DNA from 2 places in the Solibacillus sp. FSL W7-1436 genome. Region 2 is predicted to be linked to the other one. Evidence: riboswitches for the same ligand, from Rfam matches in the RefSeq annotation. Region 2 holds a riboswitch; the other holds the start of a gene.
What was found. Region 2 has a riboswitch for preQ1 ahead of queF (preQ(1) synthase). Riboswitches for the same ligand answer to the same signal wherever they lie in the genome.
Positions count from the first base shown of each region.

Region 1: another riboswitch for preQ1. It lies ahead of MKX73_RS09645 (QueT transporter family protein); the one in region 2 lies ahead of queF (preQ(1) synthase).

Region 1 covers NZ_JBBOWV010000001.1:1,923,623-1,927,048, reverse strand. The annotation lists gene MKX73_RS09655 (ABC transporter permease) at 1-334, opposite strand, end outside; gene MKX73_RS09650 (ABC transporter substrate-binding protein) at 433-1,449, opposite strand; PreQ1 riboswitch class I at 1,737-1,781, shown strand; gene MKX73_RS09645 (QueT transporter family protein) at 1,788-2,273, shown strand; T-box leader at 2,451-2,664, shown strand; gene MKX73_RS09640 (metal ABC transporter ATP-binding protein) at 2,787-3,426, shown strand, end outside.
Region 2 covers NZ_JBBOWV010000001.1:3,453,784-3,457,209, forward strand. The annotation lists gene MKX73_RS17090 (VUT family protein) at 470-1,015, opposite strand; gene queC (7-cyano-7-deazaguanine synthase QueC) at 1,028-1,681, opposite strand; gene queF (preQ(1) synthase) at 1,799-2,299, opposite strand; PreQ1 riboswitch class I at 2,422-2,468, opposite strand; gene MKX73_RS17105 (3-oxoacyl-ACP reductase) at 2,610-3,371, opposite strand.

The sequences.
Region 1 (3,426 bases), 1.5 Mb from region 2:
CAGTATCTGAGCTTAACCCCATAATTCGTAGATTGATCGAATAGAGGGCAATCATCATTAAAATCCCTGCAAGCAGCGGATTGATCTTCCCTTTTGTGTGTAAAATACCTGTCATACATCCAGCAATAAATCCAGCAACTGTTGCGACTAATGTAGCAAGCAGCGGGTTATAGCCGAGCACGATCATCATCGCTGCCGTACCTGCCCCCGTTACAAAGCTTCCATCAACCGTTAAATCCGGAAAATCAAGCACACGGAATGTTAAATAAACCCCAAGTGCCATAATTGCATAGATGATCCCTTGCTCCACTGACCCAAACATAGCTGTAAACATCTCGAATCATCTCCTGACTTTTTTAAAAGTTTTAAGCAAGTCAGCCTAAACATTTTATACCTGTTTAGGCTGACTTGCTTTTTGTATAAATAAATCGATTATTGTACTTCTGCTTCCCATTCAGGCTTGATTTCCAAGCCTAAGTTTTCGGCAGTAGCTTTATTGATTACTAGTTTTAAGTTAGCCGGATACGCAGCCGGAACTTCTGAAGGTGTTTTGCCTTCCAATAAAATTTGTGCTGCCATTTGCCCTGCTTCATAGCCGATATCGTAGTATTCGAAACCGTATGCCGCTAAACCGCCGCGCTCTACTGAATCAAGCTCACCTACAACAAGCGGTAATTTGTTTGCATCTGCCACTTCGATTACAGATTCCAGTGCCGATACGACCGTATTATCTGTGATGATGTAAAATGCATCTACATTTCCTACTAAAGATTCTGCCGCCTGGCGTACTTCAGATGAAGCAGATACTGCTGCTTCCACAATTGTTACGCCTTCTTTTGCAGCAATTTCTTTTACTGCCGCAATTTGTGCCACTGAGTTTTGCTCACCAGCGTTATATACCATCCCGACATTTTTTGCTCCCAATTCCTTTAGGAAAGCAACTGTTTTCGGCATTGTTTCCGGATGTAAATCAATCGTACCTGTTACGTTAGCGCCAGGTGTTGCCATTGAATCGATCAACTCTGCACCAACTGCATCCGTTACCGAAGTAAAAATAACCGGAATATCAGAAGTTGCACTTTTTGCAGCCTGTGCTGAAGGTGTTGAGTTCGCGAAAATCAGATCTACATTTTCCCCGACTAACTGCTGGGCGATTGTCATGTTCGCACTGTTATCATTGTTTGCTGATTTGTCTACATACTCTGCTTTAATACCTGCATCTTCAATTGCCTTTTTAAAACCATCTTTTGCTGCATCTAATGATGGATGCTCAACAATTTGTGTTGTTCCGATCTTAAAAGTTTTATCGCTATCTGCTTTCGCTGTATCTACAGCCTCGCCATTTGACGTGTCGTTCGAAGACGTCTCGCTCTCTTCCCCGCCACAAGCGGCTAATAATAAAAGAAGCCCGAATAATAAAAAGGACAGCTTCATTAAATTTTTTTTCATCTTATTTCCCCCTAGTTAACTTTATCGGTTTAAAGCGCCGAACTTCATTTGGATGAAGTGTTGAAATAATATTACCGCGTCATATTTAGATAGTCAATAACATTTAGAATGTTCTGAATTTATTCTAGGTAATGTGCCTCATTTTGGAATTTTGTTGACCCACTTCAAACCGCTAAGCAACGCGGTTTGTTGAACTTTTTACTCGTGGTAAATTTTTTGATGTTTTATTGAAAAAAAAGTCCTATAAATCTTTACTTTTATTTTCAATATTGCTATGATTGCAGTTGCTTTGCGTGGTTCGTAACCATCCCACGTTAAAAAACTAGGAGGAATTTCATATGAAGGTAAAGTTTATTGCAGCGAGTGCCATTATTGCAGCATTATATATTGCTGTTACAATGCTTGTTGCACCAATTAGCTTTGGGCAAGTACAGTTCCGTATTGCCGAAATCTTTAACCATTTAGTCGCATTCAACCCGCGCTATATGTTAGGTGTTGTTTTAGGTGTATTTATTTCCAATTTCCTGATGTCTTCAATCGGTCCCATCGATTTAGTATTTGGTGTCGGACATACGATTATTACACTTGGAATTTTCATATTCATTTGTAAGTTTGTGAAAAACATTTGGGCTCGTCTGATCATTAATACAACGCTCTTTACGTTTACAATGTTTATCATTGCAGCACAGCTGAATATCGTGCTTGGCTTCCCGTTCTGGGAAACTTGGCTGTTTGTAGCATTTGGCGAATTTGTTGTATTGGCGGTTGGGGCACCGATTATGTACACTTTAAATAAACGATTGGATTTCAAAAAATTAATCTAATATCGATTGTTTCACCAGCTGACTTTTTTATGTCAGCTGGTTTTTTATTTAGCGAAAACAGTTTAGAATTGTTTGACATTTCATTTTTCAGTGTTAGAATAAAGCATAATTCAAATGTTATTTACGGTAGCAGGTTGCGGGAGCGTGACCACCGTTTCGTTTAGTTGAGCTTAGTTGAGTAAATTGTTGAATAAGAAGAGTAGCATTTATCGTTTTGTCCAGAGAGCGTATGGGTGGTGAAAATACGCCAAAAGGTAAATGTGAATGGGCCTTATGAAAGCTGCTGGCGTTAGTCGGCGGACGGTACCCTGCCGTTATCAGGTTTAAGTGGAAGCAAGTTTTTTGGGTTTGCTTCAAACGAGGTGGCAACGCGGTGAAAATCGTCCTTTCGCAAAAGTTAATTCTTTTGCTGAGGGCGATTTTTTTATTCGATAAAGCTTTAAATTCATTACAAGCTTGCTAAATAATCCGAATCGTAAAGGCGTAGATTATTTCAAAAAAGGAGTGTTTCAAATGGTAGTTCAGCAACATTTTCGTACATCAATGAAAAAAGTAAATGGGGATTTACTGACACCGATTTCTATTTTCCAGCGACTGCAAGGTGAACGGAAGTTTTTATTGGAAAGTTCCTCTAAATATGATGGCAATGGACGCTATTCGTTCATCGGTGTCAATCCGCGGAAAACGTATATCGGAACAGATGAACAGCTTTTAGATCATGCGCATCATTCCAATAAAGCCTACACGTATGAAGGCGAGCTGATCCAACTATTAAAGCAAGTGATGCCTCGTGTTTCATCACATACGGAATATCCGTTTACAGGCGGCGGCATCGGCTATATTCACGCATTGCAAAAGCCCTTGCCTGAACTGCAGTTTCATGTATACGACACACTCGTAATTTTTGATCATTTAACAGATGAAATCGCTGTTTTCCATACAAATATTGAAGCAGAGCAAGTAGAACCAAACATTGATCAATTGATTGAACAGCTGTTTACAACACCGACACCTGAACAGTCTTCCTATACATTACAACATGTCGAAAAAGAGGAAAATGGACGTTATCGCGCACAATTTACTGGGGAGGCCCTTTCCCTTTATCGAAAAATGCGTGTCGAACACGCTGCACCATATATGTACTATGTCGAAT
Region 2 (3,426 bases):
TTGAAGACTTTCTATCTTACTCCTTAACTTTTGGATTTGTCCGCAATTTGTCCGCAGGATTTTTCCCCATTATTTAGTGTTACTTTGGATAGCGTTGTGAAAAATATCTGCAATGTCATTATCTGCATTCGGCAATAGGTGTGCATAGAATTCCAATGTGATTTTAGGGTTGGCGTGACCTAACCGCTTTGAAATTTTAACGCTATCTACACCTTCTGATAAGGTTAAGTAGTGTCTTTCACCTGTGATAATGACGTGCAGTAATATTCTTCCAAAAAATCTCAAAAGAAGATGTCGCAGAAACAATATTGCAACCATTAAGTCTTACCGTTAGCATATAACAAAAGAGCTTAAAGAACATGAATAATTCGTGTTCTTTAAGCTTTTTCAAAACCTTATTTACTTATGGGACGGTTCAGCTTAACTAATGTAAGTGCGGTAAAAATACTTAAGCATATTATTACATTAATCAGGCGGACATTTTAGAGAGACGCTTTTCTTTATAAACTAAACCTTGCGCTAAAAAAGCCGCGCCAATCATTTGCATGACTATTTTTACAATCACTTGACCCACTATAGCTGCAGGGACGGCTACCCAAGGGATAAAGCCTGCACCCATTGGACTTAAGCCGACAACGACAAAAATAACTGAGTCTAACAAGCCGCCTACAATTCCACTATAAAACACACGCCACGCCATCGGTAATTTTAAACGTGTATAAATTTCTGTATCTGTCGTTTCAGCTACTAAAAATGACAAGGCGGAAGCTGCGACGATGACTAATGTATCTCCTAATGAATAAGACACCACCGCTGATAAGACTAACGCTAGGAAAATAAAGAGGTATGTCTTTTTGCGGCCATATTTATTTTGAACAAGGTCTCGGAAAATAAATGTCGCCCCAATAAAGAAGGAGCCCATCGGTACAAGAAACATCCCGAATTCAAGTGGCATAAATCTCGCGGTTACGACATTTGCTGTAACAATTGATACTAAATAAAGTAAAACTCTTATCATAAAATCCTCCTATTTTAACGATTGTTCATAAGCTTCCATTCCTTGCAGACGAAGCTTACATGCTGGGCACTCCCCGCATCCATCCGCAATTATTCCGTTATAGCATGTCAATGTTTTGTGACGTACAAAATCAAACGCACCTAGCTGATCTGCTAAAGCCCATGTCTCGGCTTTATTAATCCACATGAGTGGCGTATGAATAACAAATGATGTGTCCATCGATAAATTTAATGTGACATTTAGGGATTTCACAAAGGCATCGCGACAATCTGGATAGCCACTAAAATCGGTTTCACATACACCTGTCACAATATGCTTCGCGCCAATTTGGCTTGCTAAAATTCCTGCGAAAGATAAAAAAACTAAATTACGACCTGGCACAAACGTAGAGGGGAGCTCGCCTGCCACGCCTTCTTGTATTTCGATATCGTCACGCGTCAAAGCATTCGGTGCTAACTGATTTAAGAGCGACATATTTAAAATATGATGTCGTACGTTCAACTCCTGTGCAATCTGTTTCGCACACTCAATCTCGAGTGCATGCCGTTGTCCATAATCAAAAGTAACGACTTCAACCTCTTTAAAGTTTTTTAAAGCCCAAAACAAACACGTTGTACTATCTTGCCCGCCACTAAATACAACAACGGCTTTCTCATGTTTCATTCTTTTTCTCCTCTTTCTTAAACCAAAAACAGCACTAAGAGGCAGTACTGGTTGATCTTAGTTTTTTATAGAGGGTTGTTAATAACCGCTCTTTGCAAGCAAAGTATTGAGAAAAAATTATCTATTATCAATTTTTTCAGGATATAAATCATGATTCATTAAACGATAGTTTGCTATTTCTTCATATTTCGTACCTGGACGACCGTAGTTGCACCATGGATCGATTGAAATACCTCCACGTGGCGTAAACTTGCCCCATACTTCAAAATAGCGGGGATCTAAAAGTTTAATTAAATCATTCATAATAATATTTACACAATCTTCGTGGAAATCACCGTGGTTGCGGAAACTAAATAAATACAATTTCAGCGACTTACTCTCCACAATTTTTTTATCGGGAATGTATGAAATATACATCGTTGCAAAATCCGGTTGCTGTGTAATCGGACAAAGACTTGTAAACTCTGGGCAGTTAAACTTCACAAAATAATCACGGTCTACATGTAAATTGTCTACAGACTCTAATACTTCTGGTGCATAAGCAAATGTGTACTTTACATTTTGATTTCCTAATAATGTTAAATCCTCTAATCCTTCTGTTTGGTGACGACCAGACATAAAAAAACCTCCTTAAGTTAATACCGGAGTATTCCAAGGAGGGCGAACTATAACATCTCTAATCAAACTATTGGAGGCATAAAAAAAAGCCACATCCAATATGGACATGGCGTAATATACATGTATCCATAGTTTTTTATAGAGGGTATCAGCTATGAACCTCTCCTGAACAACTCAGGTATTTCAATAATTTAAATTGTAGTATATATAGTTCATACTGTAAATCAATATTTTCAAAAATTATGCTTTTCTCTACATCCCAGTATGCCTATCAGTAGGATTCATCTTAAAGAGAGATACAAGTTTGCTCTTAATCCATTACAAGACCGCCATCAACGACTAAATTCTGCCCAGTGATGGCACTTCCCCAAGGAGATGCAAAGAATAATGCCACTTCCGCTAATTCTTTTGGTGTTGTCACTCTTTGTAAAGGGGTTGTGGTTTCAATCAATTGAAATACTTCTGCTGTTGTCACTTTACTTGCATCCGTTTGTTTTAAAAGTCCACCAGACATCATATTGACTGTAACGCCATACTCCCCTAACTCTTTCGCCATGTTACGTGTAAATCCGAGCAATGCTGCTTTAGCTGTTGTGTATTCATGATAAGCTACTACCGGATGCTGAAATAAGTTTGTCCCAATATTAATAATACGACCAAATTCTAGTTCTTTCATATCCTCAATGCATGCTTGAATACTATTTAAAGCACCCTTTATCGTTCCTTCCAATTGCTTATTGTAATCGGTCCATTGAAGCTCAAACACATTTTTTTGTGTGAGTGGATTAAATTCAAAATCAATCAATGCATTATTGACTATGGTTGTAATCGGGGTATGGAAATATTGCTTTGCCTTTTCAACCATTTGCTGCACTTCTTGTTGATTGCGGATATCTGCTTGTAAAGCGATAACTTGAGAACCCAAACTTTGTGCTAAATTTTGCGCTTTTTCCTCACTCTTATAATAATTCAGTACGACATTAGCTCCCTCTTTGACAAATGCTTTTACGAGTTCTTCTCCAACGCCTCTACTTGCGCCTGTAACTAAAACGGTTTGTTCATGTAATTTCATCATCATTTCCCCCTACTTAATTTTTGTTAGTTGTTTGAATATCCAGACCATTTTC